Regions from separate parts of the Mesorhizobium sp. LSHC412B00 genome, predicted to be linked through region 1. Evidence: riboswitches for the same ligand, from Rfam matches in the RefSeq annotation. Region 1 holds a riboswitch; the other holds the start of a gene.

Region 1 (14,978 bases):
GCGCTGTCGATGCCCGAGCCGGCGCCGGCCTCCTGGCTGAAGCTCGCCCATGCGGCTGATTATGTCGACCAGGTCATCACGTGTTCAGTGCCTGAAAAGATCGAGCGCGAGATCGGCTTTCCCGTGGGACCGCGCGTTTCGCTCAGGGCGCAACTCGCCGCCGGCGGCACGGTGCTGGCGGCGCGACTGGCGCTTATCAATGGCATTGCCTGCAACAGCGCCGGCGGCAGCCACCATGCGCGGCGCGCGCAAGGCGCGGGCTTCTGCACCTTCAACGATGTTGCCGTCGCTTCGCTGGTGCTGCTAGCCGAAGACGCGGTGAAAAACATCCTGATCGTCGATCTCGATGTGCATCAGGGCGACGGCACCGCGGACATCCTGAAAGACGAGCCACGCGCGTTCACCTTTTCCATGCATGGCGAGCGCAATTATCCGGTGCGCAAGATTGCCTCCGATCTCGACGTTGCCCTGCCGGACGGCACCGGCGATGGCGCCTATCTCGAACGGCTGGGTGTCCTCCTGCCGGAGCTCTCGGCCAAGGCGCACTGGGACATCGTCTTCTACAATGCCGGTGTCGACGTGCATGCCGAGGACCGGCTTGGCCGGCTGTCGCTCAGCGATGACGGCGTGCGTGCCCGCGACGCCATGGTGATCGGTCATTTCCGCGCGCTGGGCATCCCGGTCTGCGGTGTCATCGGCGGCGGCTATTCGACCGATGTCGCAGCGCTGGCCGCGCGCCACGCCATCCTGTTCGAGGTGGCGTCGGACTTTGCCTGAGTGGCCTTCGGTTTGAGCACAATCTTTTCCGAAAACCGGTTGCCACTTTTCGGGATCATGCCTCCGCTTCACTTCCGGTAGTTCGCGACCCTGAGCAGGATGAACACCGGCACGACGATCGCGGCGCCGAGCAGGATATAGCCCAAGAAGCGATAGACCGCGTTGAAGCCAAGATTCCACAGATCGATGAAGAAACCCTGGATGCGGTAGAAGACGTCCATGGGCGTCCAGCCGAACGCATTCATGACCAGGCCGACGAGGAACGACACGACCAGCAGCTTGACGATCACCCTGACGGGCGAGTCACCGAGAAAGCGCGTCACTGTGGACAAGGGGCCTGCCTCCAGATTGGTGTGCCCGGATTCGGGGTACAAACCACGAATACGCACTTGCTGCGCCCACATCAAGGCAGGCGGACTGGCGCAATCGGTCGGGGTTTCCAACAGCCGTTTACGAAGAGCTGTCCAAGGGCGATTGCCCGAAGCACGCCCGTCATGATATCGAGAGGCCAATGCGGGTATGATGTAATGGTAGCTTGTCAGCTTCCCAAGCTGAACGCGAGGGTTCGATTCCCTCTACCCGCTCCAGTTCCTATCCCACCTCCCGCAAGATAAAATCGTGCAGCATCTTGGCTGCCGGCGACAGGACGCGGTTCTTCACCGTGATCAGGCTGTAGGGGCGGACCTCGATGTCAAACTCGGTCTGGACGACATCGATGGCGCCGGCGAGACCGTCGGGGTTCTGGATGAATTTTGCCACCTGGATCGACACCGGGGCGATGGCGTCGGACTGCGCCACCATGACCAGTGTGAGCAGCAGGGACGAGGTGTTAAGGATGCGGTCCGGCAGGGCGATGTTGCGGTTCAGGAAATTGCTCTCCATCGCCTGGCGCAGCGGCGACCCGCCCGACTGGAACACCCAGTCGAAGGCGGCGGTGTCCTCCAGCCGCACCGCCCTCCCATTGTTAAGAGGATGGCCATTGCTCAGCGGGTGGCCGCGACGCACGATCAGGCAGGCCTTCTCGACGCCGATGACACGGGATTCGAACAGCCGCGGATTGAGGTCTTCGGGAACACGGGCTATGATGAAATCATGGCGCGTGGCGATCAGTTCGCGCGCCAGCACATTCGACGTCTCGACCTGCATGGTAATTTCGATGCGCGGATAGAGGCGGCGTATCTCGCGGATCGCCGGGACCGCCAGTTCGATCGCCGGCGCCGTCACCGCGCCAAGGAACACCGAGCCGCCCTTGCCGGCCTTGAGCTCCGATATTTCGCGGTCGGCCTCGCGCATTTCGAGCAGGATCGAGCGCGCGCGCCGGGCCAGCGCCTTGCCGTAAGGGGTGAGTGTGATGCCGCGCGGCAGCCTTTCGCAGAGCTTCACCTCGAGCACCGCTTCCATCTCGGAAATCATGCGCGAGGCCGCCGGCTGCGAGATGTTCATCACCTGGGCGGCAGCACTCACCCGACCGTGATCGTCGAGTGCTGCGATCATGCGCATGTGACGCAGGCTCAAGCCGCTACGCAGAAGTGTCTCGCCATCGCCCGGCAATTCATCGTAACCGCTTGAAATTCCCTGAGGACCTCGTAAAGCCGCCATGCCTTTTCCCGCTTCCGCCACTGTTCCAGCCCGGTTTAGTCATATACCGGTTTTGGTATAGCAACCACCGAAGATCGCATTTGACAGTTATGGCAAAGGGTCACACTTTCGCGCGTCCTCAAGACTTGACGGTCGATGACGAGCAAAATCGTATCGATTTAAATCAAGACGGAGGGCCGATTGGGAGGATACCGGAGATCGATTATGACGGCGGCGGCGCTTTGGCGCATCCGCCCGACTGCGCGGCCCGCGAAGCCCCGAGGTGTCGCGTCCATCAACCAGGGAGAGTTTTACGTGAAAATCATCAAGACACTGGCCGCCGTCGCGGCCCTTGGCATCGCTGCCATGACCTACTCGGCGCACGCAGCCGACAAGGGTCTTGTCGGCGTGCTGATGCCGACCAAGACCTCGCAGCGCTGGATCAATGACGGCGATGCCGTCAAGTCCCAGCTCGAAGCTCTCGGCTACACGGTCGACCTGCAGTACGCGCAGGACGACATCCCCAACCAGCTCAGCCAGCTGGAAAACGAAATCACCAAGGGCCCGAAGGCGCTGATCATCGCTTCGATCGACGGCACGACCCTGTCGGACGCGCTGCAGAAGGCCGCTGACGCCGGCGTCGTCGTCGTCGCCTATGACCGCCTGATCAAGAAGACCGCCAATGTCGATTACTACACCACCTTCGACAATTTCGGCGTCGGCGTGATCCAGGCGAACTCGCTGGTCAAGGGCCTCAAGGAGCGCTTCCCGAACACCAAGCCGTGGAACGTCGAACTGTTCGGCGGCTCGCCGGACGACAACAACGCCTTCTTCTTCTACAACGGCGCAATCTCGGTGCTGCAGCCGCTGATCGATGACGGCTCGATCAAGATCAAGTCCGGCCAGACCGGCATGGACAAGGTCGGCACGCTGCGCTGGCTCGCCGCCACCGCCCAGGCGCGCATGGACAACCTTCTGTCGGCCAACTACTCGGACGGCAGCCGCGTCGATGGCGTTCTGTCGCCCTATGACGGCCTGTCGCGCGGCATCACCGCTTCGCTGCGCGCCGTCGGTTACGGCACCGACGCCCAGCCGTGGCCGATCGTGACCGGCCAGGACGCCGAGACCGCTTCGGTCAAGCTGATCATCACGGGCGAGCAATACTCGACCGTGTTCAAGGACACCCGCGAACTGGCCAAGGCCACCGTCGAACTCGTCGACAAGGTGCTCTCGGGCGGCAAGCCGGACGGCCTGGATGAAAAGACCTACAACAACGACGTCAAGGTCGTTCCCTCGATCCTTTTGACGCCGCATGAGGTCGACAAGTCGAACTACCAGGCACTGGTCGTCGACTCCGGCTACATCAAGGCCGACGAACTGAAGTAATCCGTTTAGAAAGACAGGGGTCCTGCGCGACGCAGGACCCCTTTCCGTTCACAAGCGACCCCGGTATTGTTTCTACCGGACTTAGTTTGCGTGCATGTCGTTGTCTCAAACCGCAAGCAATTTTGAGCGACATGCAACAGGAGGAGCTTGCCCTGATGACGACGATTTTGGAGATGCGCGACATCACCAAGACCTTCCCCGGCGTGAAGGCGCTGTCGAACGTCAACCTCAGCGTCGAAGAAGGCGAGATCCACGCCGTGGTTGGCGAGAACGGCGCCGGCAAGTCGACGCTGATGAAGGTTCTGTCGGGCGTCTATCCCGCCGGCACATATGACGGCCAGATCATTTTTCAGGGTCAGGAATGCCAGTTCAAAGGTATCCATGACAGCGAACACAAGGGCATCGTCATCATCCACCAGGAGCTAGCGCTGGTGCCGATGCTGTCGATCACCGAAAATATCTTCCTCGGCAACGAAAACGCCCGATACGGCGTCATCGACTGGGATGCCAACGAGGCGCGCACCGCTGCCCTGTTGAAGAAGGTGGGCCTCAAGGAGGACCCCAAGACACTGATCACCAATATCGGCGTCGGCAAGCAGCAGCTGGTCGAGATCGCCAAGGCGCTGAGCAAGGACGTCAAGCTTTTGATCCTCGATGAGCCGACCGCGTCGCTCAGCGAGAAAGACAGCCAGGCGCTGCTCGATCTTCTGCTCGAATTCAAGCGGCAAGGCATGACCTCGATCCTGATCTCGCACAAGCTCAACGAGATCAACCGGGTCGCCGACAAGGTAACCGTCATCCGTGACGGGCGCACCATCGAGACGCTGGCCAAGAAGGATATCTCCGAAGACCGCATCATCACCTCGATGGTCGGCCGTTCGCTAGACGACCGCTATCCGCCGCGCGAGCCCAAGATCGGCGAAGTCGTGTTCGAGGTGAAGAACTGGTCGGTCTATCACCCGCTCCATGCCGAGCGGCAGGTGATCAAGGGCATCGACATCAATGTGCGCAAGGGCGAGGTGGTCGGCATCGCCGGGCTGATGGGCGCCGGCCGCACCGAATTCGCCATGAGCCTGTTCGGCCGCTCCTATGGCCGCCGCATCACCGGCGAAGTGCTGCTCAAGGGCAAGCCGGTCGATGTCTCCTCGGTAAGCAAGGCGGTCCAACACGGCATCGCCTATGTCACCGAGGACCGCAAGACCTACGGCCTCAACCTCATCGACCATATCAAGCATAACATTACGCTGGCCAATCTCGACGGCGTGTCGCGCCACAGCGTGATCGACGACATGCGCGAACTTGCGGTCGCCAACGACTATCGCAAGAAGACCAATATCCGTGCGTCAAGCGTCTATCAGATGACCGGCAATCTTTCCGGCGGCAACCAGCAGAAGGTGGTGCTGTCGAAATGGTTGTTTGCCGACCCTGACGTGCTGATCCTCGACGAGCCGACACGCGGCATCGATGTCGGCGCCAAGTATGAAATCTACACGATCATCGCGCGCCTTGCCTCGGAGGGCAAGGCGATCGTGGTCATCTCGTCGGAAATGCCGGAATTGCTGGGGATTACCGACCGCATCTACGTCATGAACGAAGGGCGCATGGTGGGCGAAATGCCCGCGGCGGAAGCAAGCCAGGAAAAGATAATGCGCGCCATCGTCCGGGGAGAAGGAAAAGCAGCATGAGCACCGAAAGCGCCCCCGCCCCGCAGGGCAACGTCGCCGACGAACAGCGCCCGCGCATCGCCGTCTCGGCGCTGGCGACGAATTTACGCGAATACGGGCTGATCATAGCCCTGATCGTCATCATGCTGTTCTTCCAGTTCACCACGTCGGGGACGTTGTTCAAGCCGGTCAACCTCAGCAATCTGGTGCAGCAGAACTCCTTCATCATCGTGATGGCGCTGGGCATGCTGCTGGTGATCGTATCGGGCTATATCGACCTCAGCGTCGGATCGGTCGCCGGTTTCATCGGCGCGCTGGCGGCAAACATGATGGTCATCTGGCAACTCGGACCGCTGAGCAATCCGCTGGTGGTTTCGATCGTCTGCCTGGTCGCGGGTGGCCTGATCGGCGCCGCGCAAGGGTATTGGATCGCCTATCACCGGATACCGAGCTTCATCGTCACGCTGGCCGGCATGCTGATCTTCCGCGGCATTTGCCAGGCGTTGCTTGGCGGCGGCTCGTCGGTGGGTCCGCTTCCCGACGACTTCAAGATGCTCAGCTCCGGCTTCATCCCGGATGTGATCGGCCCACTGACGCTCGTCCCGCCGGTCGTGAACGCAGCCGGCAAGACCATCATGGGCAGCGGCGTGACCCTGCACATGACGACGGTCGTGCTGGGGCTGATCGCCGTGCTCGCCTATGCCTATTTCGGGGTCCGCACCCGGCGCAAACGAGAACGCCATGGTTATGAGGCCGAGCCCTTCACCCTGTTCGTGGTCAAGACGCTGGTCGCCAGCGCGCTGGCGCTGTTCCTGGTCTATGAGTTTGCCAGCTACCGCGGCCTGCCGGTGGTGCTGCTGGTCATGGGCGTGCTGATCACGCTGTTCGTCTTCGTCACCAAGCGCATGACCATCGGGAGGCGCATCTACGCCATGGGCGGCAATCCCAAGGCGGCGCAGCTGTCGGGCATCAACACCGAGCGGCTGACGCTGATGGTGTTCATCAATATGGGCGTGCTGTCGGCGCTTGGCGGCCTGATCATCGCGGCTCGTCTCGGCCAGGCGGTGCCGGCGGCGGGTCTCGGCTCGGAGCTCGACGTCATCGCCGCAGTGTTCATCGGCGGCGCCTCGGCGATGGGCGGCGTCGGCCAGGTCATCGGGGCAGTCGTCGGCGGCTTCATCATGGGCGTGATGAACAACGGCATGTCGATCATGGGCGTCAATGTCGACTGGCAGCAGGTGGTCAAAGGCCTGGTGCTGCTCGGCGCCGTGATCTTCGACGTCTACAACAAGAACAAGGCCTGACAAGCTTCAGGCGAGGCAAGCAGGAGGCATACGGTCGCGGCGCAGCCGGCAAGTTGTCGGCACAAGAAGTCCCCCGAGGGATGGAGCTCGCGAGCGCAATCCGGACGAAGAGTTCAACCCGTGGCGCGGCGAGGTCCGAGCCGCGCAGGTCAAGGTTTGCCAAGGGGCAACCCGGCCAAGGCACATGAGAGAGGATTTCATCATGCTAATCTCCCAGATCCTCGACGACGCCGAGACCATCCGCGTCGTCGCCCGCAATGGCGGCGGCAAGACCAGGATCATCAACGGCGCCCGCAGCGTCTATTCGCTGGCCATGGAAGCCGCGCGCACCGGAACGGCCCTCGCCGCGCTGATCGAGCGCAAGGGGTTCGGTGAAGCGATAGACCTCGACGCCGTCTACAAGAAGGGCCGGCTGGTGTCCCCGATCAACCATCCCGATCCTGCGCATCTGCATCTGACCGGCACCGGCCTGACCCATCTCGGCTCGGCGGCGACGCGCGATTCCATGCACAAGAAGCTCAGCGATGGCGGCGAGGAGCAGCTTACCGATTCCATGAAGATGTTCCGCATGGGGCTCGAAGGCGGCAAGCCGGCCAAGGGCCAGACCGGCGTGCAGCCGGAATGGTTCTACAAGGGCAACGGCACCATGGCGGTGGCGCCGGGCGCCGCACTGATGTCGCCGGCCTTTGCGCAGGACGCCGGCGAGGAGCCGGAAATCGCCGGCATCTATGTCATCGGCGACGACGGCGCGCCGTTCCGCGTCGGCTTCACGCTGTCGAACGAGTTTTCCGATCATGTTACCGAGCGGGTGAACTATCTGTTCCTGGCACATTCCAAACTGCGCAACGCCTCGTTCGGGCCGGAAATCCTGATCGGCGACCTGCCGGCCGACGTCAGGGGCTCATCGCGAATCTATCGCGACAGCAATTTGCTGTGGGAAAAGCCGTTCCTGTCGGGCGAAGCGAACATGTCGCACACAATCGCCAATCTCGAACATCACCACTTCAAATATTCGGCCTTCCGCCAGCCGGGCGACGTGCATGTGCACATGTTCGGCACGGCGACGCTGTCCTTTGCCGACGGCATCAAGACTCAGGCTGGCGACGTGTTCGAGATCGAGGCCGGGGATTTCGGCCTGCCGCTGCGCAACCCGCTGGAGATTGAGCAGCCGGTTAAGGTGGCGGTGAAGGCGCTTTGAGGCAGCATCACAATTTGGGAGCCGGAAATGAACGGAATGCGGCTTGTCATTGTGTTCACGGGCGTGGCCCTGTTCCTGACCCAACCGTCGGTGGCCTTTAGCGCCGGCCAGTGCAGCCCGAAGTTCTATCGTGAAGCCCGTTTGCCGATGACGAGCCGTCTTCTGGCAACCGGCTATTCGAAAGCCCAGGTGAGCTTTCTGATGCGCAACACGGATCACATGACATCAGCGCTTCGCGGCGACAGGCTGAACAACAATGGCAAGGTCTGCGGCATCGACTCCGCCAAGGCCCATGTCCTCGGTTGCCTCGACAAGCAGTTGTTCCCGTTGAAGCGCGGCTCAAACGCTTCGCTCGACGAGGTCAAACTGACCGAAGGCTTTTGGGGCAGGAAACGTTTGGCCGCACGCGAACTGCTGTCTATCGGCCATTTTCATGCCTGCCTTTGGCGCCGCGAAAGAGTATCTCTTTCGCGGCTGACGCCGGCGGACGGGACTCAATAAATATCGAAATCGAAATACTTGGCCTGGATCTTCTTGTAAGTGCCGTCGGCGACGATGGCGTCTATCGCCGCATTGAGCTTGTCGCGAAGTGCCGTGTCCTCCAGGCGGACAGCGATGCCGGCTTGCGTCTCGGTGCCCTTGACGTCACCGACAAGCTTGCAGCAGCCGTCGCTCGCCTTCTTCAGCCAGTCCATCAGCACGAATTTGTCGGAGATGACGGCGTCGAGACGGCCGTTCTGCAAGTCGGTGATCGCCTCTTCCTGGGTGGGGTAGAGTTTCGCCTCGGCGCCGGCCTTGCCATAGGCGTCCTGCGCATAGTCGGCCTGGGTGGTCGAGGCCTGCGCGCCCACCGTCTTGCCGGCAAGGGCTGCCGGTTCGGTGGAAGTGAGGTCGCTGTCCTTGGGCGCCACCAGCGCCAGCGGCGTCGTGTAGTATTTGTTGGTGAAGGCGACCTGTTTCTTGCGCTCCTCGGTGATGCTCATCGAGGCGATGATGGCGTCGAACTTTTTCGCCTGCAGCGCCGGGATGATGCCGTCCCAGTCCTGGGTGACGATCTCGCACTCGACCTTCATCTGCGCACACAGCGCATTGGCAATGTCGATGTCGAAGCCCTCGATCTTGCCGTCCGCGGTGATGGTGTTGAAGGGCGGATAAGCGCCCTCGGTGCCGATCTTCAATTTCTCCTGCGCCTCAGCCAGCGAGCCGGCCGATATCACCAGCATGGCAGCGCCCGCTGCCGATATGATCCATCTTGAAATCTGCATTTTGGTTCCCCTTGCGCGCCGTTCTCTTGCCGGCCACCGAAAGGCAGCCAAGCATGGTGAGGCAGCGCAGGCAAGTATTTTGCCTGACGGTGATCGAAGGTTCAGCCGGCGGGGCGGAAATGCTTGGAGAGCTTGAGGCCTTGCGCCTGGTAATTCGAGCCGAGATCGGTGCCGTAAAGCGCCTGCGGCCGCTTCAGCATGTGTTCGTAGACCAGCCGGCCGACGATCTGGCCGTGGTCGAGGATGAACGGGACTTCGTGGCTGCGCACTTCGAGCACCGCCCGGCTGCCGGTGCCGCCTGAGGCCGAATGGCCGAAGCCCGGATCGAAGAAGCCGGCATAGTGAACACGGAATTCGCCAACCAGCGGATCGAAGGGCGTCATCTCGGCGGCGTAGAGCGGCGGCACGTGCACGGCTTCGCGGCTGACCAGGATGTAGAACTCGTCCGGGTCGAGCACCAGTTCGCCGGCGCCGCTCTTATAGAGCGGCTCCCAGAAATCGACGGCATCCTGGGCGGCGCGCTTGTCGACATCGACCAAGCCGGTGTGATGCTTGCCGCGATAGCCGACCAGGCCGTTCTGGTCGCCGTCGAGATCGATCGACAGCGCAATGCCGCCGCCGGAAATGTTGGGCGGCTCGGTCGCCACCAGCATCTCGGCGCGGTGCAATTCGTTCAGTTCTGCCTCCGACAACAGCGCGTTGCCGGTGCGAAAGCGGATCTGCGACAGCCTCGATCCGGCGCGTACGACGATCGGGAAGGTGCGCGGACTGACTTCGAGATAAAGCGGCCCGTGATAGCCGGGGGCGATCTTGTCGAACTCATGGCCGCGATCGGTCATCACCCGGGTGAAGATGTCGAGCCGGCCGGTCGAGCTCTTCGGGTTGGCCGAGGCCGACACGTTTGCGGGCAGCGCCAGGCTTTCGAGCAGCGGCACGATGTAGACGCAGCCGGTTTCCAGCACCGCGCCCTCGGCGAGACTGAACTCATGCAATTTCAGCCGGTGAAGCTTGTCGGCCACCAGATGATCGGGACCCGGCAGGAAGGAGGCGCGCACGCGAAAAGCCTTGTCGCCGAGCCTGAGATCGAGGCTCGCCGGCTGCACCTGGTCGACATCGAGCGCGCGCGGCGACTTGAGCGCGCCGGACTGAAACAGCGCGGAAATGTCCTGATCGGGAAGAATGCCTGTCTGCCGCAAAAGGCTGGCTCCGCTCCAAGGTCGGTCTCTTTGTGGCAGGTTCTTGCCGCAAAACCGCTGGATATCATTGCGGAACCTGCCTGGTACAAACCTCTTAATGAAGCCGGCAATTGACGCAAGCGCAGGTGAGGTCTAAAGGGTCGTTATCCCGTGGTGATTTGGCCGGTCGGCTTGCAGCCACGTTAAACAAGTCGCTAAAGGACCGTCGGGCCGCAAGGCCATATGGACCGGTTGCGACTTTCGCGGCCGGTTTTTTTGTGTCTGGAACAAAAGCGATGAGCACCAAGAAGCGTAACTGGAAACCTCAGACCGCACTCGTGCACGGGGGAACGCTGCGTTCCCAGTTCGGCGAGACGTCCGAAGCGATGTACCTCACCCAAGGCTATGTCTACGAGACGGCGCAGGCTGCCGAGGCCCGTTTCAAGGGCGAGGAGCCGGGCTTCATCTATTCGCGCTATGCCAACCCTACCGTCGACATGTTCGAAAAGCGCATGTGCGCGCTGGAGGGTGCCGAAGATGCGCGCGCCACGGCGTCCGGCATGGCGGCGGTGACGGCAGCGCTCCTGTGCAGCGCCAAGGCCGGCGACCATATCGTTGCGGCGCGCGCGCTGTTCGGCTCCTGCCGCTGGGTGGTGGAGACGCTGGCGCCGAAATACGGCATCGAGGCAACGCTGGTCGACGGCACCGACATCGCCAACTGGGAAAAGGCGGTGCGGCCGAACACGAAACTGTTCTTCCTGGAAAGCCCGACCAATCCGACGCTGGAAGTGGTCGACATCGCAGCGGTGGCGGCGCTCGCCACCTCGATCGGCGCCAGGCTGATCGTCGACAATGTCTTTGCCACGCCCTTGCAGCAGAAGCCCTTGCAGCTCGGCGCCCATATCGTCGTCTACTCCGCGACCAAGCACATTGACGGCCAGGGACGCTGTCTCGGCGGCATCATCCTGTCGGACAAGAAATGGATCGACGAGAATTTGCACGACTATTTCCGCCACACCGGCCCGAGCCTGTCGCCGTTCAACGCCTGGACGCTGCTCAAGGGCCTGGAGACGCTGCCGGTTCGGGTGCGCCAGCAGACGGAAAGCGCGGCCAAGATCGCGGATTTCCTGGCAGGACGGCCGGAAATCGCCCGCGTCATCTATCCCGGCCGCGCCGACCACCCGCAGGCCGACATCGTCAAGAAGCAGATGACGGGCGGATCGACGCTGATCTGCCTCGACGTCAAGGGCGGCAAGCAGGCGGCCTTCGCCTTGCAGAACGCGCTCGACATCGTGCTGATCTCCAACAATCTCGGCGACGCCAAGAGCCTGATCACCCATCCGGCGACCACCACGCACAAGAACCTCAGCGACGAAGCTCGCGCCGAGCTTGGCATCGGGCCGGGAACGCTCAGGCTGTCGGTCGGTCTTGAGGATACGGACGATCTGCTGGAGGACGTTGCGCAGGCGCTGAAGGCCGCCGGATAGGCCGCGAGGCGTCACGCTCCCGACGAAACCTCTTCCAGTTCGGCCGTCTTGGTGCCGATGGTCATGATGTTGCCGCGCCAGTCGACGGCGCCGCTCAGCCAGCCGCGCGCCCAGATGGCGGGAAGCATCATGTCGCGCACCATCATCGCCGGGACCATGCGCAGCGACAGGTGCCAGCCCTTGGCCGCGGCCAGCGCGCATTCGGGAATGTAGGCCGCCGTCAGCACGGCCAACACCGTGGCCGGCAGGCTGATGCCGGCACTTGCGGCCGCCACCAGCGCCAACGCCAACGGCACGGCGACGCCGGTCAGGATCTCGGGTGCGAAAAACAGCGGGAAAGTGACGCGGCGCAACCGCGCCCAGCGCGCCTGGCGCGACCAGATGTCGGCAAGTCGGCGCTGCCCCAGTGGTTGCTCGAAAGGCGAGGCAACGAGATTGACGTGCAGGCCCAGTCCGTTGACCAGCTTGGTTGCAGCAGCATCCTCGGCGATCTCGGCGGCCAGCGCGCGGATACCGCCATTGGTATCGAGCATCGGCTTGTTCCACAGCATGCTCTTGCCCTGGGCAAAGCCGAGACCGAGCGCCTCGCCGGCATATTGCCAGCGCGCCTGCAGCGTGTTGAGGAACGCGCATTCGACCTCGGCCCAAAAGCCATCCGGCCGAGAGCCGATCGGCGTCGAGCAGATAAGCCCGGTATTGGTCCGCCAGGCCGCCATCAGGTGCTGGACGTAATCCCTTGGCATCAGCACGTTGGAATCCGCGAGAATAACCCAATGATAGAGCGCCGCTTCCCAGCCCTTGACGCAGTTGTTGAGCTTCGGGTTGCTGCTGACGCGGTCGTCGCCGATCAGCAGCCGGGCCGGCACGTTGGGAAACAGGACGATCGCCCTGTTTATCAGTTTGACGACGGGATCGTCGGCGTGAGCGACGCAGAAGATCAGTTCGTAGCGCGGCCAGTCGAGCGAGAAGGCTCGCTGCAGCGTCTCTTGTGTGAACGGCTCCACGCCGCGCGACGGTACGACGATCGAGACCGGTGGCTGCTCGTCGGACGGCGGAGGGATAAGGCGACGCGCTTGCAGTTTCGACGAAGCAAGCAGGATGCTGGCAAGATTGGAAAGAAGCAAAGCGGAGGAAGCGAAGGCGGCTGTGAGAGCTAGTTCCATGAGATCTGGTCACTCCGGAAAGGCCGCTCGCGGCTGCTTTGTCAGTCGACAGATGGGCCTTGAGTCGCCGGCAAGGTTTGCCCACACCAACACTGTCATGTGTCACTTAAATGACATTGTTTGTCGGCACCTCCGCTTTGAGGCTGGCAGGACATGCCGTTGTGCGCGTATCAAACCGCATAGCGCGACAAATGTTCCTTGCCGCGCAACCGGAGCAGCCCATGTATCGCGCCGTCACGCGCAACATCGAAGTGCAGGTCAGACCGTTCTACCTGGAGGACCGCTCGGACCCGGCGGAGAACCGTTATGTCTGGGGCTACCAGGTGACGATCGACAACCAGTCGGACGATTTCGTGCAGCTTATGTCGCGTTACTGGCACATCACCGACGGCAGCGGCCGGATCGAGGAAGTGCGCGGCGCCGGCGTGGTCGGCGACCAGCCTGAGCTCAATCCCGGCGACAGCTATCAATACACGTCAGGCTGCCCGCTCTCGACGCCCTCCGGCTTCATGGTCGGCCACTACACCATGCGCAACAAAAAGGGCGAGACGTTCGACGTCGCTATTCCCGCGTTTTCGCTGGATCTGCCGGGGACGCGGCGGACGGTGAATTAGGGGTTTTCTCCCCATCTCTATACGGGGAGAAATGCCCGGCAGTGCAACGAGGGGCGCCGCCGGACTCATGAGGTTATCTTCCACGCACATGACGCAGGCTATGCGCGGCCATTCACCAAAGTTCGCGCTGCCCCTCATCCGCCCTTCGGGCACCTTCTCCCGTGAACGGGGAGAAGGAAGAGATGCTACTGAGCTGCAAACTCCGCCGGGTCGAAGTCGTACTGCTTCGAGCAGAACTCGCAGGCGACGTGGATGCCGCCATCTTCGGTGCTGTCCTTGATCTCCTGCGCGGAAAACCCCTCGAGGATGCCGCGTATCTTGTCCCTTGAGCAGGAACATTGGTCGGCGACCGGCACGCCGCCGAAGACGCGCACGCCATGTTCGTGGAACAGCCTGTAGAGCAGCCGCTCGGCGCCGATGGTCGGGTCGATCAGCTCGGTCGGCTCGATGGTGCCGAGCAGCGCCACCAGCTCGCGCCACGAATTGTCGGCCGGCTCCTGCGTCACGTCACGCGGATCGCCGTCGCCGCCCGAAATGTCCGGCACGCGCATGCGCTCGGGTGACTGCGGCAGGAACTGCGCCAGGATACCGCCGGCGCGCCACTGCTCGCGCGCACCGCCGGGGCCGGGCGTCAGCAGCTTGGCCACCGACAGCCGGAGGTCGGTCGGGATCTGCTCCGACTGGCGGAAATAGGTGCGCGCGGCGTCTTCCAGCGTCTCGCCGTCGAGCTGGACGATGCCCTGATAGCGCTGCGTGTGCGCGCCTTGGTCGATGGTCAGCGCCAAAACGCCGCTGCCCAGCAGCGTCTGCTGCGAGGTTTGGCCTGCGGCCACCAGGGCCTCCAGCCGGTCGGCATCGAAGCGCGCATAGGCGCGCAATGCCGAGGGCGTGGAGAAATCCGCGACCAGCATGTCGACAGGCCCGTCGGTGCGGGTCTGCAGGATGAACTTGCCTTCAAATTTGAGCGAAGTGCCGAGCAGCACCGTCAGCACACAGGCTTCCGCCAGCAGGCGGGCGACCGGCTCGGGATAGTCATGACGGTTGAGGATGGCGTCGAGCATCGGCCCGAGCTGCACGGTGCGGCCGCGCACGTCGAGCGGGCCTACCTCGAAGGGCACGACATGATCGTCGCCGGCATAGCCGAACTCGCCGAGTTTGGGGTGATGTTCAGTCACTTGATGCGTTTCCAACATGACAAAGCTCCAGGGCGCGGCCATGCGGCCCGGAGGGGTGCATGCGTCCAAACGCGCTTGATTTGCGTGATGGGGCGCAAATAGGCATCGCGCCGCCCCGGATCAAGCGCTTGGAGATCAAGCGCCCAGACACCAGGCCAAAACCGCCTTCTGGGCGTGGAGCCGGTTCTCGGC
Region 2 (14,978 bases), on a different contig from region 1:
GGCGCAGACATAGGGCGCTTGGCCGCCGATGTCACTCTAGCTTTGCAGAACGTGCCGGCTTTGTTGAACTTGGGCGGCATCGCAGCTACCGTCCCGCGCATGCATTCCGATATCGTCGATCTCCGCTCCTTCTATTCGACCACGCTCGGCCGCCTGGCTGAACGCTCGATCACCATGGCGCTGTCCTCAATATGGGCAACAGTGCCCAACGAGCGGCTGGTCGGGCTCGGCTATACCTTGCCGTGGCTGGAGCGGTTCGGCACCGATGCCGAGCGGGTGTTTGCCTTCATGCCTGCCACGCAAGGCGCCGTCGTCTGGCCGGCGAACGGGCCGACGGCTACGGCGCTGGTCTTCGACGAGGAATTGCCGCTGGTCGATTCCTGCATCGACCGCATGCTGCTCGTGCATTCGCTTGAACATGTCGAAAACCCGCGCGAGACGCTGAACGAGATCTGGCGGGTGCTGTCGCCGGCAGGGCGCGTCGTCATCGTCGTGCCCAACCGGCGCGGTGTCTGGGCGCGGTTCGAGCACACGCCGTTCGGCAATGGCCGGCCGTTCTCGCGCGGCCAGCTGACAGAATTGCTGCGCGAGGCGAATTTCACACCGGCTTCCTGGTCCGACGCGCTGTTCTTCCCGCCATCGCCGCGGCGCTTCATGATGCGGTTCCACAATGTGCTGGAGCGCGCCGGCCGGCGGTTCTGGCCGATCTTTTCCGGCGTCATCGTGGTCGAGGCGCAGAAGCGGCTCTATCAGGGCGTGCCGGTCGCGCAGCGCGCCTCGCGCCGTGTCTTCGTGCCGGTACTGTCACCGCACGGTGCGACGCGGCTTGGCCGCCGGGCGGAAGGGGTGACATCGACGACGCGTCAGGTGACACCTTCGTGATCATCATGAAAACTGGTGTTGCGTGGGTTTTTCCCACCTATCTGTCGCAGATGCATTCGCGGTCCGTTTGAGCGGCGGATGCCTTCAGGTATCTCCATCTGGTTTCAGCAACGCTTCTGAACGCAAGGACCTCGTGCATGGCTGATCAACCGGACAAGTCCGCCACCGCTCAGCCGGTAACCGTCGAAGCCAGCAGCCTGCGCGATCAGGTGGCGACGATCAAACGGGCGCTGATAGGCTCACCGGTGCGCAAGTGGCTGGTCTGGACGTCGGTCGGCATTATGGCGGTCATCGTCGCCACGTCGATCGGCCAGGTTCTGCTCAACCGCTGGAACCAGCCTTTCTACGATGCGCTGGCGCGTCGCGACATGGCGGCCTTCCTGCATCAGCTGATGATCTTTGCCGTGATTGCCGGCACGCTGCTCCTGCTCAACATCGCTCAGACCTGGCTCAACCAGATGATCCGGCTGAAGCTGCGCGAGGCGCTGACGCTCGACCTGATCGACCAATGGATGCGGCCGGCGCGGGCCTTCCGGCTCGCCAATGCCGGCGCCATCGGCGTCAATCCCGACCAGCGCATGCAGCAGGATGCCGCGCATCTGTCCGATCTGTCGACGGACCTCGGCGTCGGCCTGCTGCAATCCTTCATCCTGCTGGTGTCGTTCGTCGGCGTGCTTTGGCAACTCTCGTCGGGCTTCGTCTTCCACATCAACGGCTGGTCGCTGGCGATACCGGGCTACATGGTCTGGGCCGCGTTCCTCTATGCCGGCATCGCCTCCTGGCTGAGCTGGCTGGTCGGGCGGCCGCTGATCCGCCTCAACAGCGACCGCTACACCCGCGAGGCCGAGCTGCGTTCCGGGATGGTGCGCGTCAACGAGAATGTCGACGCCATCGCGCTCTATCACGGCGAAGCCGATGCCAAGAGACGGCTCGAAATCGACCTTGGCACGGTGCTGGGCGCGATGCGAAACATCTACAAAGCGCAGATCAACCTTTCCTGGGTGACCGATACCTATGGCTGGATCACCGTGGTGGCGCCGATCCTTGTGGCATCGCCGGTCTATTTTTCAGGCGATATCAGCTTTGGCGGCTTGATGATGGCGGTCGGCGCCTTCAACCAGGTGCACTCGTCGCTGCGCTGGTTCATCAACAATATCGGCGGCATCGCCGACTGGCGCGCCACGCTGATGCGCGTTGCCGACTTCCGCATTGCGCTCGATGAAACCGATGTGTTGCACGACAAGGAAAAGCGCATCGAATTCGGCGATAACGCCAATAGCAGCCTGACCTTCGAGAAGCTCCAAGTGGCCTCGCCGGAGGGCTGCACCAAACTTTCAGACAGCCATGTCGAGATCCATCCCGGTGAGCGCGTCATGATCACCGGCGACCCAGGCGCCGGCAAGACATTGTTCTTCCGCGCCATTGCCGGCCTTTGGCCCTGGGGCAGCGGGCGGATCGGCTTGCCGGCCGGAGAAACGCCGATTTTCGTGCCGCGTGTTCCGTATTTTCCTGCCGGCACGTTACGCGAAGTGCTGCATCCGAATGGCTCGGCGCCGGCTGGCGATGCTGATTTTGGGGCGGTGCTGGCCGAGGTCGGCCTCGAGCGGCTGTCATCCTCGCTCGACCGTTCCGCACGCTGGGAGCGTGAACTCAACGATGACGAACAGCGGTCGCTGGCCTTCGCCAGGCTGGCCTTGCGGCAGCCGAAATGGGTGATCATCGACGAAGCGATGGACGCGTTCGATGGTCCTTCGCTGCGAAGGGTACTGTCCATGCTGGAGAAACGCCTGCCGGAAACCGCGATCCTCAACATCGGGCGCGGACTGCACAATGGTCATTTCTTTCCACGCGCATTGAACATCGTGAAGGATACGGGTGCTGCGCCACTGAAACCCGCCCGAGTCAGGACCGGCGCCATCGACCCGCCGTCGAAAGCGGCCGTGCGGCGAAAGAAGTAGAAGGGGCTTTATTTCGCCGCGATCGCGGCGAAGATTCACGGGTCGAAACATCCGTGGTGCGGCCATGCTCGATGCGCTCAGCCTGCTTGCCTGCCTTGCCTGCACCACGCCCGTGGCTGCCCCGGCCGATGCCGTGGATGTCGAACTGGTGCTGGCCGTCGACATCTCACAGTCGATGGACGAGAGGGAGTTCGCGCTGCAGCGCGCTGGCTATGTCGAGGCGCTCAGGCATCCCGATTTCATCAAGGCCGTGCGCTCGGGAACCACCGGGCGCATCGCGCTTGCCTATTTCGAATGGGCGGGCGTCGTGCGCGAGGATGGCGTCATCGCCTGGCAGGTGATCGACAGCGCAGAGAGCGCCAACGCCTTCGCCGACAGAATAGAAGCGCGGCCGTTCCGCAGCTTTCGCGGCACCTCGATTTCCGGTGCGCTTGCCTTCGGCGCCGGGCTGTTTGAGGGCACGGGGTTCGATGCGCCACGCAGCGTCATCGACATTTCCGGCGACGGTCCCAACAACACCGGGCTGCCCGTCGCCACGACACGCGATGCGGCGGTGGCCAAGGGCATCGTCATCAACGGCCTGCCGATCCTGATCAGCCCGTCGCCGACGTTCAGCCATCTCGACCAGTATTATGACGACTGCGTCACCGGTGGGCCAGGCTCCTTCGTGTTGCCGATCTATGCGGCCTCGGAATTCGCCACCGCCATACGCCGCAAGCTGATCCTGGAGGTGAGCGGCATCGCCGATGCGACCGTGGTCCCGATCGATGCCGCCGCACCCATGGACTGCCTACAGGGCGAACGCGACCGGCGGCTATATTCCGACCCATATCTGCCGGAACTCGACAAATGAGGTTTGAGGCAGTTCGGAGGGGAAAGCCGCTGCGCGGCTTGTCGGCAAACTTCAGGCCGGCCGTGCACCGTATTTGTCGCGAAATTCGGCATAGAGATCGCGGCGCCAGCGCCGGCCGCCGACATAGCCACGCAACAGCTGCGGCAGCGAATAGCCAAGCGCCTTCGACGACCGGTTGGCCATATAGCCGGAGAACGCCTGCGAAACCCTGCCCTTGAGTGCATCGGCGATGAGCTGCCGGGCGATCATGTAAGGCGGGATGTAGGGGTAGCGGTCGGCGATATAGGGGTGCTTGTCGATCAAGCTCGCATAGGCTTCGACATAGCCGTCCCGGCGACCGGAGATCGAATTCTCCGAGTTGTACTTTTTCCAGTCGATCACTTCGGACAGCTGCGCGCCGCTGCGACGGGCAAAGCGCAGCAACAATTCGCGATCCTGCATGCGCGTGACGTCACTGTCGTAGCCGCCGATGGCCAGCAGCGACTCGCGCCGGGCGGTGATTGCCGACCCGGCAATGAAGATGGTCTGCGCGACAAGGGCCCGCTCCAGCGAGTCGCGGCTCAGCAGCGCCTCGCGGTTGACGCAGTTGGTGCGGCGATTGCCCTTCAGCGACACGAAGGAACTGATCAGCACTTCGAGTGAGGGATTGTTGTCGAACTGCTCCAGCGTCCGCGCCAGGCGATCCGGCAAATAGACGTCGTCGGAATCGAGGAATGTCACCACCGGCGCCTGCGCCCGCTCGATGCCGGCATTGCGGGCGGCATTGGCGCCGCGCCATTTCGAGCCAACATAGATCAGCCGTGGATCGCGGATTTCGGCAAGTGCGGCTGCCGTACCGTCGGTCGAGCCGTCATCGACGACAATGTGTTCGAACCGGGGAAAATTCTGCGCCAGCACGCTCTCCACGGCGCGCACCACCTTGCTGCGGCGATTGTGCGTCGGTGTGATCACCGAGATCAGCGGAGCGAGGTCGGTTGCCTTGGACATGTTGCTTCGATTGTGCCCCGAAATGCCTGGAGGCCGGAGGTTTTGATGGTCGCCGTCCAAGCCTTACCCCGGGATGGCATTCGATTCGACGCTACAAAAAACCAGCGGCAATGTCATCACAAACTGTTGAGCCAGGACGCCGTAAGCCGGCCGATTACCCCAGACGTAATCGACCGATGGCCATCATGTCTGCAGATTGCGCCAACGAAGCCGGTCGTCGGGCTTCGATCTCACAGGGAGTTCAGCCGTGGCCGCCTACGCCGTCGCCCATATGCGTCAAGTCACAATGGGCCCGCAGATTGTCGAGTATCTGCAGAGGATCGACGCCACATTGGAGCCGTTCGGCGGCCGCTTCCTTGTCCACGGCGGCGACATGGACGTGGTCGAAAACGAATGGCCCGGGCATCTGATCGTCATCGAGTTTCCGGACAGGGCGCATGCGTGGGGCTGGTACGATTCATCAGCCTATCGGGAGATTCTGGCCTTGCGCACCGACAACTCCCACGCCGATGTGATCATCGCCGATGGCGTTCAGCACCCGCACAAGGCGACGGACGTGCTGGAATAGGGGCAAACTACCGCTTCAGCAAGAACACCGCTTGCTGGCCGAAGAAATTCCAGAACCACCATGGCATCGACAGTCCGATCTTCTGGCCGTTGCCGTCGAGCGCGGTGGCTTTCTCGACCGAAGCGCCGAGTTCCTCGACCAGATTGACGAAGTCGCGGATGGTGCAGAAATGGATGTTGGGCGTGTCGTACCAGGAATAGGGCAGGTCCGCGGTCACCGGCATCCGGCCATTGACGAACAGCGACAGCCGCACCCGCCAGTGGCCGAAATTGGGGAAGGAGACGATGGCGCGGTTGCCGATTCGCAGCAGCTCGTCGAGCACCAGCTTCGGGTTGCGGGTCGCCTGCAGCGTCTGAGACAGGACGACGAAGTCAAAACCCTTGTCTGGATAGAATTCGAGGTCGGTATCGGCATCGCCCTGGATGACCGAGAGACCGCGCGCCACGCATTCATTGACGCCGCGCTGTGACAGCTCCAGCCCGCGGCCGTCGACCTGCTTGGTCTCCTGCAGGAGTTCGAGCAGCAGGCCGTCGCCGGAGCCGACATCGAGCACCCGCGACTGCGTCGGTATCAGGTTGGCCACGACTTCGAGGTCGACGCGCTGGCTGCCATTGACGCTCATGAGGCGAGCCCCCTTGCGCGGGCCGCCGAGCCGATGAAGCCCTTGATGGCGGCAAACAGTTCGGGTTCATCGAGCAGGAAGGCATCATGGCCGCGGTCGGTGTCGATCTCGACGAAGGAGACGGAGGCGCCGGCGGCGTTGAGCGCATGCACGATCGAGCGGCTCTCCTCGGTCGGGAACAGCCAGTCCGAGGTGAAGGACACCAGGCAGAAGCGGGTCTTGGTCCCGGCAAAGGCATCTGCCAACCGGCCGCCATGGTCGGCGGCGAGGTCGAAATAATCCATCGAACGGGTCATGTAGAGGTAGGAGTTGGCGTCGAAGCGGTCGACGAATGTCATGCCCTGGTGGCGCAGATAGCTTTCGATCTGGAAATCTGCGTCGAAACCGAAGGTCAGCGCTTCGCGGTCCTGCAGATTGCGGCCGAATTTCCGATGCAGGGCGGCTTCCGACAGATAGGTGATGTGGGCGGCCATGCGCGCCACGGCGAGCCCCTTTTCCGGGCGCTTGCCGTGCTCGAAATATTTGCCGCCATGCCAGTCCGGATCGGCCATGACGGCCTGCCGGCCGACCTCGTGGAAGGCGATGTTCTGCGAGGAATGGCGTGCGCCTGTGGCGATCGGCAGGGCCGAGAAGACGCGCTCGGAATAGCACGATGCCCATTCCAGCACCTGCATGCCGCCCATCGAGCCGCCGAGCACGCAAAACAGCTTTTCGATGCCGAAATGGTCGACCAGCATCAGTTGCGCCCGCACCATGTCGCGGATGGTGATGATTGGCAGGTCGAGGCCGTAGGGCTTGCCGGTGGCGGGATTGGTCGAGGCCGGACCCGTGGAGCCGAGGCAGCCGCCGATGACGTTGGAGCAAATGACGAAGAAGCGGTTGGTGTCGATGATCTTGCCGGGACCGATCAGCACTTCCCACCAGCCGGGCTTGCCGGTCACCGGATTGGTGCTGGCGACATGCTGGTCGCCGGTCAGCGCGTGGCAGACCAGGATGGCGTTGGTGCGGGCATCGTTGAGGGCGCCATATGTCTGGTAGGCGATCTGGAACGGCGACAAAAGCGTGCCGGCGTCGAGCTTCAGCGGCTTGTCAGGGCCAAAACGCAACACAGGGCTCGACGGGTTGTCGGCCTCGTTGTTGGTTTTTGTAGCGCGGAGCGCGGCCATGTGACTCTCCTTGCCCGCCGTCAGGCAATAAAAAACCGGCAGTGCGATCGCAAAGCCGGTTACGTCACGCAAACGGCCCTTTAGCGAGTTGTTTAACGTGGCTGCAAGCCGACCGGCCAAATCACCACGGAACTGTTGCGTTCTTCTAGAACTCGTGCGGCCCGGCGTCAACGGCCAGCTATTGCCCGCCTCTCGACATTCGCGGCTACGGCTTGTATTTCCGCTGCGGCCTCCGGACGGAGGCATTCTCGATGGATTTGCGACATGGACAAGACAGCGGACAAGGCACGGCCGACGCCCCGCGCGGGCATTATGGACATCGACGCCTATGTGCCGGGCAAGAGCACGGCACCGGCCGGCGTCGCCAAGGTCCATAAATTGTCGTCGAACGAGAACCCGCTCGGCCCGTCGCCGAAGGCGATCGAGGCCGCGCGCGAAGTGGCTGGCAAGCTCGATGTCTATCCCGACGGCACCGCCCGCCGGCTGCGCGAGGCGATCGCCGAGGTGCATGGCCTCAACCCGGCAAACATCATCTGCTCCAACGGTTCCGACGAGATTTTGGGCCTGCTGGCGCAGACCTATCTGGCGCCAGGCGATGAGGCGATTTTTACCGAACATGCCTTCATGGTCTACAAGATCTACATTCAGTCGGCGGGGGCCAAGCCGGTTGCTGTGAAGGAAACCGAGGAGCGCGCCGACGTCGACGCGATCCTGGCCGCGGTGACGCCGCGGACCAAAATCATCTTCCTCGCCAATCCCAACAATCCGACCGGCACCTATCTGCCGTTCCAGGAGGTCCGCCGCCTGCATTCCACGCTCCCGGGCAACGTGCTTCTGGTGCTCGACGCGGCCTATGCCGAATATGTCAGGCGCAATGACTACGAGGCCGGCATCGAGCTGGCGGGCAGCGCACAGAATGTGGTCATGACCCGCACCTTCTCCAAGCTCGGCCTTGGCGGCGCGCGCATCGGCTGGATGTATGGCCCACTGCACATCGTCGATGCCATCAACCGTATCCGCGGCCCTTTCAACGTTAACGCAACAGCGATCGAGGCCGGCATTGCCGCCATCCGCGACCGCGCCCATGTCGAGCGCAGTTCGTTGCACAACGAGACCTGGCTTACCTGGCTGAATGAAGAGCTGACGAAGCTTGGGCTCAGGGTGACGCCCAGCGTCGGCAATTTCGTCCTCATCCACTTTCCCGACGACAAGAAGCATTCGGCTGAGGCGGCGGACGACTACCTCACCCAGCGCGGCTATATATTGCGGCGCGTTACCGGCTATGGCTTTCCCAATGCGCTGCGCATGAGCGTCGGCACCGAAGAAGCCAATCGCGGCGTTATCGACGCCCTCACGACGTTCCTGAAAAGCTGAAACAATGACATCACCGATGTTTGAAAAGATCGCGCTGGTCGGCATCGGCCTGATCGGCTCGTCGCTGGCCCGCGTTATCCGCCGCGAGGGCCTGGCCCGCCATGTCGCCATCGCGACGCGCAGCCCGGCCACGCTGGCGCGGGCGAAGGAGCTCGGTCTTGGCGAGAGCTACACCACCGGCGCCAGGGAAGCGGTCCGCGACGCCGACCTGATCATCGTCTCGGTGCCTGTGGGATCGTCGGGCGAGGTGGCGCAAGAGATCGCGCCGGGGCTGAAAAAGGGCGCCATCCTCACCGATGTCGGTTCGACCAAGGCCTCCGTCATTGCGCAAATGCAGCCCTATGTACCGGACGGCGTGCACTTTATTCCGGGGCACCCGCTGGCAGGTACGGAGAAATCGGGCCCGGATGCGGGTTTCGCCGACCTGTTCGAAAACCGCTGGTGCATCTTCACGCCGCTGCCGGGAACCGATCCGGCCGCGCTGGAAAAGCTGTCGGAATTCTGGCGGCGCTGCGGCTCCAACATCGACTCGATGGACCCGCAGCATCATGACATGACGCTGGCCATCGTTTCGCATCTTCCGCACATCATTGCCTACAACATCGTCGGCACGGCCGACGATCTGGAATCGGTGACCAAGTCGGAAGTGATCAAATATTCGGCTTCCGGTTTCCGCGACTTCACCCGTCTGGCCGCCTCCGACCCGACCATGTGGCGCGACGTGTGCCTGCACAACAAGGATGCCATCCTGGAAATGCTGGCGCGCTTTTCGGAGGACCTCGCCTCGCTGCAGCGGGCGATCCGCTGGGGCGACGGCGACAAGCTGTTCGACCTGTTCACCCGCACCCGGGCCGTTCGCCGTTCGATCATCGAGGCCGGCCAGGATATCGACGTGCCGGATTTCGGCCGGCAGGCGGTCGAGCACCCGGTGAAAAGTTAAATCTGTTTCAGACGGGCCAGGTCGCCGCGACCATGGCCATTGTCTCGGCCCGGTCCGGCGCGCCCAGCCGGCCGCCGAAGCGCTGGCATTTGAGCGCGGCCGCCGCGCTGGCAAAGCGCAACGCGTGCTCGACCGACATGGCCTCAGCAAGTCCAACGGCAAAGGCGCCGTGGAAAACGTCGCCGGCGGCCAGCGTGTCGACCGCCTTGACCTTCGGCGCCGCGATGTGGCGCACGCATCCGGCGGACCGGTCATGCCACCAGCTTCCCGAGGCGCCGCCGGTCACCGCCACGAAGGCGTCTGTGCGGCTGGCGAGGTCGGCGCAGGCGGTTTCGGGATCCAGCGCGTGGCCGCAGACAATGCGTGCAGCCGTCTCCGAAGCGACGATGTGCGACGCCAGCGGCAACAGATGCTCCAGCACCTCCAGCGGCGCCGTGTCGGCGTCGAGGATTGCCGGGCAACCGGCGTCGCGCGCGGCGGTCAAGGCAAGAGCGGCGGCGCCCGGCCAGCGCACATCGACCAGCACGGCATCGAAGCCGGAAAGATCGGCGACAGGCACCGCCTCGGGGTCGGCCTGCGCCTTTGGGTCGTAGAAGGGCACGATGATGCGCTCGCCATGAGCGTCGACCAGGATCGCGGCCAGCGCCGAGCGGGCGCCTTCGACGCGGCGGACAAAGCCGCAATCGACGCCCTCGGCCTCGATGCCGGCCAGCAATTGGTCGCCGACGGCATCGTCACCTGCACTTGCCCACAGGAACACCTCGGCGCCGAGACGGCGGGCGGCGCAGGCAGCACTTGTCGCCATGCCCGAGGCGATCTGGATGCCGTCCGAGGCGATGAACTTGCCCTGATGCGTGGGCAGGGTTTCGACGCGCAGGATGGTATCCAGCGTCAGCGCGCCAACGCTCAGCAGTTTCACCGGTCGGTTCATGCGTCGGCTTGCTCGAGCATGATCTCTCCCCAAAAGCCGTTCCCGCTCTTTGCGATCATGCTCTATCTCTTTGTTTTAACGGAATTCCGGACGGAAAACCGCTTACACTTTTCTTGGAATTGCTCTAATCGAGCGGCTTGATCTTGCCCAGCGGAATGAAGCCGAGCGAGACCTTGCCCTTCACCACCTTGAGCGGCATCGACGGTTCGTTGCCGAGCAGCGCCAGACCGGCAAAGCCTTGCTCGATCTGGCTCTTCTGCTCGGGGATTGCGGTGGCGAGGATTGCCGCCACGGCTTTGGGATCCTGCAGCTTGATCGTCAGGTCGGCATTGACCAGGCCGTTGGCGTCGACCGACACCGGGCCGGAGACGGTGATGCGCGCGGTTCCCGACGACAGATCGAGCTTGTGGATGTCGGCCGCCTGGCCGCGCAGGCTCCTGGCCTGCGTCTTCATCAGCGCGACGCCGTTCTTCAGCGTCGCGTCGCCGCTGCCGTCGAGCGGCGGCAGCACGCGCCCGCCGATCGCGTCGGCGTCGATCTCAAGATCGGTGAAGCTGCCGACGTAGCCGATGTCCTGGCCGTCGGGCCGCAACTCGCCCGCCGCGGTTCCGGCGCTGAACAGTGAAACCGGATCAGTGTCGTCGGCCGGATCCGTCTGGCCGGACAAGCTCTCCGCCTGCAGCGAAATGCTCCGGGGCAGGGGCCAGAAGAGCTTGGCATTGGCCTGCAGATTGTCCCAGTCGATCCATAGCGGCGCCATCCCCGGCACCGAGGTGCGCAGCGGCCCACGCAACTCGGCGGCAGGCGACAACGGCCGGATGAGCTCTGCAACGAAGTTGAAGCTGCCTGCCGAGGCGGCAACGTTCCTGGCGTCGTCCTCGTAAGCCAGATTGTCACAGGAGATGGCAAAACTCAGGGGGTAGCCGCTGACGGTGAGGTTGGCGCAGCCGGCCTCGATGCCTTTGTCCTTGAGCGAGGCCACCGCCTTGTCGGCTTCGCTGCTGACGCGACCGGCGACATAGAACCAGACTGCGCTGTAGACGCCGAACAGCATAACGAGCAAGGCAGCGAGCCACATCAGCCGGCGGCGAAACTTCGACGGACGCTCGTCACTTGACGTCATGCTGCGGCTTTCATTAACGCGGGCGTGTTGCGGGTGGACTGTGGCTTACGCAAAAGCAAAAAGAACAGAAGAGCACCGATTCCGATGCGGCGGCGTCACTCTCGTACAATCAGGCTTGGCGATATGGGTGATTTTTGGGTTTTTGGCTACGGCTCGCTGATCTGGCGACCGGGATTCGCCCATGTCGAGACACGGCGCGCGCGGCTTTACGGCTACCGCCGGTCGCTCTGCGTCTATTCCTTCGTGCATCGCGGCACGCGCCAGCGGCCGGGCCTGGTGCTAGGCCTCGACCGTGGCGGCTCCTGCATCGGGCTGGCCTTTCGCGTGCCCGGCGAGCTGCGCGATGAGGTGCTGACCTATCTGCGCGAGCGCGAATTGGTGACCAGCGTCTACCTCGAGCGTGTGCTCGATATCAGCCTCGACGGGAATGGGGCGGCCGCGGGAGAGAGAGTGAAAGCGGTTGCCTATATCGTCGACCGCCAGCATGAGCAGTATGCCGGCGGGCTCGACCCCGCGCATGCGGCAGGTGTTATCCGTGGCGCCGTCGGCCAGTCCGGAAACAACGAGGACTATGTGCTCAACACGCTGCAGCATCTCGCGGCGCTGGGTATCAGCGACCACTGGCTGGAAGAGGTGGCGAAGCGGATCGCCTCGTGAGCCAGTGGACCACGGCGAGCCTGCAGGCGAAGCGCTCGCGCCTTTGTGAAGCGCTGGCCCGCTGGAAAATTGGCTGAGGCCTTTGACCTCGGCGCGGCGAGACCTAGCTTAGCTGCGGCCCGAAGCATTCGGGTCGCCCGCCGCCAGCCCACGGAGCCCCGTCTTGCAAAAACGCCGTCTCGGTCAAACCGACCTTTCCATCGCGCCGCTGGTCCTGGGCGGCAATGTCTTCGGCTGGACCGCGGACGAGAAGACCTCCTTCGACCTGCTCGACCGGTTCGGCGGCGCCGGCCTCAACGCTATCGATACTGCCGATGCCTATTCGCGCTGGGTGCCCGGCCACGCGGGCGGCGAGTCCGAGACCATCATCGGCAAATGGATGAAAAGCCGCGGCAACCGTGACAAGATCATCGTCATCACCAAAGTCGGCTCGGATATGGGACAAGGCAAGAAGGATCTGTCCGCTGCCCATATCGAAAGGGCAGTCGAGGCGTCGCTCAAGCGACTGCAGACCGATGTCATCGACCTCTATTTGTCGCACTGGCCGGACCCGACCACGCCTTATGAAGAGACGCTCGGCGCCTACCAGAAGCTGCTCGCTGCCGGCAAGGTCCGCCATATCGGCGCCTCGAATCTCGACGCCGGCCAGCTGCGCGCCGCGCTCGATGTTGCCAGCCTGCGCGGGCTGCCGCGCTACAGCGTGCTGCAGCCGGAATACAATCTCTACGATCGCTCATCCTTCGACGGGCCGCTGCATGATGTGTGCGTGGCCGAGGATATCGGCGTCATCACCTATTTCAGTCTCGCCAAGGGGTTTTTGAGCGGCAAATACCGTAGCGAGGCCGATCTCGGCAAAAGTGAACGCGGCGGCGGCGTGAAGGCTTATCTCAATGCGCGCGGCATGCGCATTCTGGCCGCACTCGACACTGTGGCGGCGCGCCATTCGGCCAAGCAGGCGGAAGTAGCACTCGCATGGGTGATGGCGCAGCCCGGCATCACTGCGCCGATCGCCAGCGCCACGACGCTGGACCAGGTCGACAGCCTGGTGCGCGCCGCATCGCTGAAGCTCAGCGCGGAGGATCTCGTGGCGCTGGACAAGGCCAGCGCCTAGCCGCGCAGGTTCGGCACGATCGTTCAAGACGACGGCTGTCCGCCTTGCCACACTGTTCTCCATTATTGTGGAGAAGAGGCAGCATGGCCGCAGACATTCTTTCGCAGGCGCAGCCCTGGCAGCAATTGCTGGCGCTGGTGCTGGCGGCAACCGTCGTCATGGGCAGTCCTGGCCCGGCGACGATCAGCGTCACGGCGATAGGGGCCGCCTTCGGCCTGCGCAATTCGCTTCACTACACATCGGGGATCATTTTAGGCACGGTCGCGGTGCTGCTGGTCGTGGCCACCGGCATCAAGGCTATCCTCACCTCGATGCCGGGCGTAGCGCCAGTGCTGGCGGTCGCTTCAGCCGCCTATATTCTCTACCTCGCCTACAGAATAGCGACAGCGCCGCCGCTGGCCGCGCGTGACAGCAGCGCGGTTCTGCCGACCTTCCTCGGCGGCTTCCTGCTCGCCGTTGCCAACCCGAAAGCCTATCTGGCGATTGCTGCGGTCCTTGCTGGCTCCGCGACCGCAGCTCTCGGCATCCCGGCCAGGCTGGCGGTTCTCACCCTGATGATCGTAGCCATCCATGTGCTGTGGCTGCTGGCCGGCGCGGCCTTCGCCCGCACCCTGCGCCAGCCGCTGACGTCGCGGATCATCAATCTGGCCTTCGCGGCGACGCTGGTGCTGACCACGGCGCTGGCGGCGTGGCCTTGAGCCGGCCCGCAGAAGAGATCAAGCTTTGGTCTTTTTTGTTTTGGCGCGATTCAGGACGGAAAAAACCGCTCACACTTTTCCTGGAATTGCTTTGGCGGCCGCGGCGAGTTCGGCCAGCCGCTTGACCGCCGTCGGCGGCATTTGCGGCGGGTTAGGAGCCTGCGATGCCTCGATCAGCAGCTGGTCGCAGGCGGCTTCCGTATCGCCGATCAGCCGGTCCATGAATTCGTCCTTGCCGAGCCCGGGCGGGATCGGCGGCAGGAAGCGGGCCTTGATGGTGCCGGGAAAGCGCAAAAATTTGCGGCGAGGCCAATAGAGGCCGGCGACATGGGCGACCGGTACCACCGGGACGCCAAGCCGCGTATAGAGCTCGACAATGCCGTATTTGTAAGCCGGCTCGTCGCCTGGCGCTCGGCGCGTGCCTTCGGGGTAGATAATCAGCTGGCGCGGATTGCGCCCCATCTCCTGCTTTGTCGATGCAACGACCTGCTTCAACGCCTTGGAGCGGCTGCCGCGGTGAACCGGGATCATCCGCATCTTCAGGATGTACCAGCCGAAGAAGGGGATCCAGGTCAGCTCGCGCTTCAGGATATAAAGCGGATCGTGGAGGAAGGGAAAGAAAGCGATCGCGTCCCAAAACGACTGGTGTTTCGGCGCCAGGATGAAAGAGCCCTCCGGCAGGTTCTCGACGCCGGTGATGTCGCTCCTGGTGCCGGCGATCTTGTCGTAGAGCCACAGGCTGGTGCGCGACCAGAATTTCGGCACGAACCAGGCGCGATGGCGTGGCGAGAGGAAGTAGTAAGGGGTCCAGAGGACCATCTGGACGATCAGATTGACATAGAAGACGAAGTTGAACGCCAGCGAGCGGATATAGAGCATGCGGGGAAGGGCCCGTTGAGGAGGTGTGCGTTGGTTACACCAAGCGCGGGCAAAAAGGAAACGCCGCAATGGCCTGACATAGGCCGGCTCGCCACTGACTCAAGCCAGTCTCAACTCACCACGTCGCCTGCAACAGCCGCTGCTTCAGCCGCGGAGCGGCGAAATCGAGGAACGCCCTTAGTTTCACCGCCAGCAGGCCTTGGCCGGCATGGACGAGGCTCACCGGCCA

Evidence for each region. Region 1 has a riboswitch for S-adenosylmethionine ahead of X757_RS146045 (O-succinylhomoserine sulfhydrylase). Riboswitches for the same ligand answer to the same signal wherever they lie in the genome.
Region 2: linked by a shared signal. The riboswitch ahead of X757_RS144310 (homoserine O-acetyltransferase) and the one ahead of X757_RS146045 (O-succinylhomoserine sulfhydrylase) in region 1 are both predicted to bind S-adenosylmethionine.

Annotation. Positions count from the first base shown of each region.
Region 1 covers NZ_AYWB01000010.1:39,229-54,206, forward strand. The annotation lists gene X757_RS146100 (histone deacetylase) at 1-777, shown strand, start outside; gene X757_RS146095 (DUF6460 domain-containing protein) at 846-1,109, opposite strand; tRNA gene X757_RS146090 (tRNA-Gly) at 1,291-1,364, shown strand; gene X757_RS146085 (LysR family transcriptional regulator) at 1,369-2,376, opposite strand; gene chvE (multiple monosaccharide ABC transporter substrate-binding protein) at 2,671-3,741, shown strand; gene mmsA (multiple monosaccharide ABC transporter ATP-binding protein) at 3,894-5,426, shown strand; gene mmsB (multiple monosaccharide ABC transporter permease) at 5,423-6,709, shown strand; gene araD1 (AraD1 family protein) at 6,912-7,907, shown strand; gene X757_RS146060 (hypothetical protein) at 7,935-8,408, shown strand; gene X757_RS146055 (ABC transporter substrate-binding protein) at 8,402-9,172, opposite strand; gene X757_RS146050 (2'-deoxycytidine 5'-triphosphate deaminase) at 9,274-10,368, opposite strand; SAM riboswitch at 10,509-10,586, shown strand; gene X757_RS146045 (O-succinylhomoserine sulfhydrylase) at 10,644-11,834, shown strand; gene X757_RS146040 (ceramide glucosyltransferase) at 11,846-12,997, opposite strand; gene apaG (Co2+/Mg2+ efflux protein ApaG) at 13,219-13,611, shown strand; gene X757_RS146030 (Hsp33 family molecular chaperone) at 13,797-14,828, opposite strand; gene argF (ornithine carbamoyltransferase) at 14,922-14,978, opposite strand, start outside.
Region 2 covers NZ_AYWB01000012.1:28,794-43,771, forward strand. The annotation lists gene X757_RS144340 (class I SAM-dependent methyltransferase) at 100-882, shown strand; gene X757_RS144335 (ABC transporter ATP-binding protein/permease) at 1,020-2,840, shown strand; gene X757_RS144330 (DUF1194 domain-containing protein) at 2,905-3,693, shown strand; gene X757_RS144325 (glycosyltransferase family 2 protein) at 3,745-4,680, opposite strand; gene X757_RS144320 (DUF1330 domain-containing protein) at 4,928-5,248, shown strand; gene metW (methionine biosynthesis protein MetW) at 5,256-5,870, opposite strand; gene X757_RS144310 (homoserine O-acetyltransferase) at 5,867-7,036, opposite strand; SAM riboswitch at 7,097-7,174, opposite strand; gene hisC (histidinol-phosphate transaminase) at 7,301-8,410, shown strand; gene X757_RS144300 (prephenate/arogenate dehydrogenase family protein) at 8,415-9,350, shown strand; gene X757_RS144295 (sugar kinase) at 9,358-10,281, opposite strand; gene X757_RS144290 (DUF2125 domain-containing protein) at 10,406-11,404, opposite strand; gene X757_RS144285 (gamma-glutamylcyclotransferase) at 11,528-12,061, shown strand; gene X757_RS144280 (aldo/keto reductase) at 12,225-13,172, shown strand; gene X757_RS144275 (LysE family translocator) at 13,256-13,870, shown strand; gene X757_RS144270 (1-acyl-sn-glycerol-3-phosphate acyltransferase) at 13,940-14,749, opposite strand; gene X757_RS144265 (LysR family transcriptional regulator) at 14,865-14,978, opposite strand, start outside.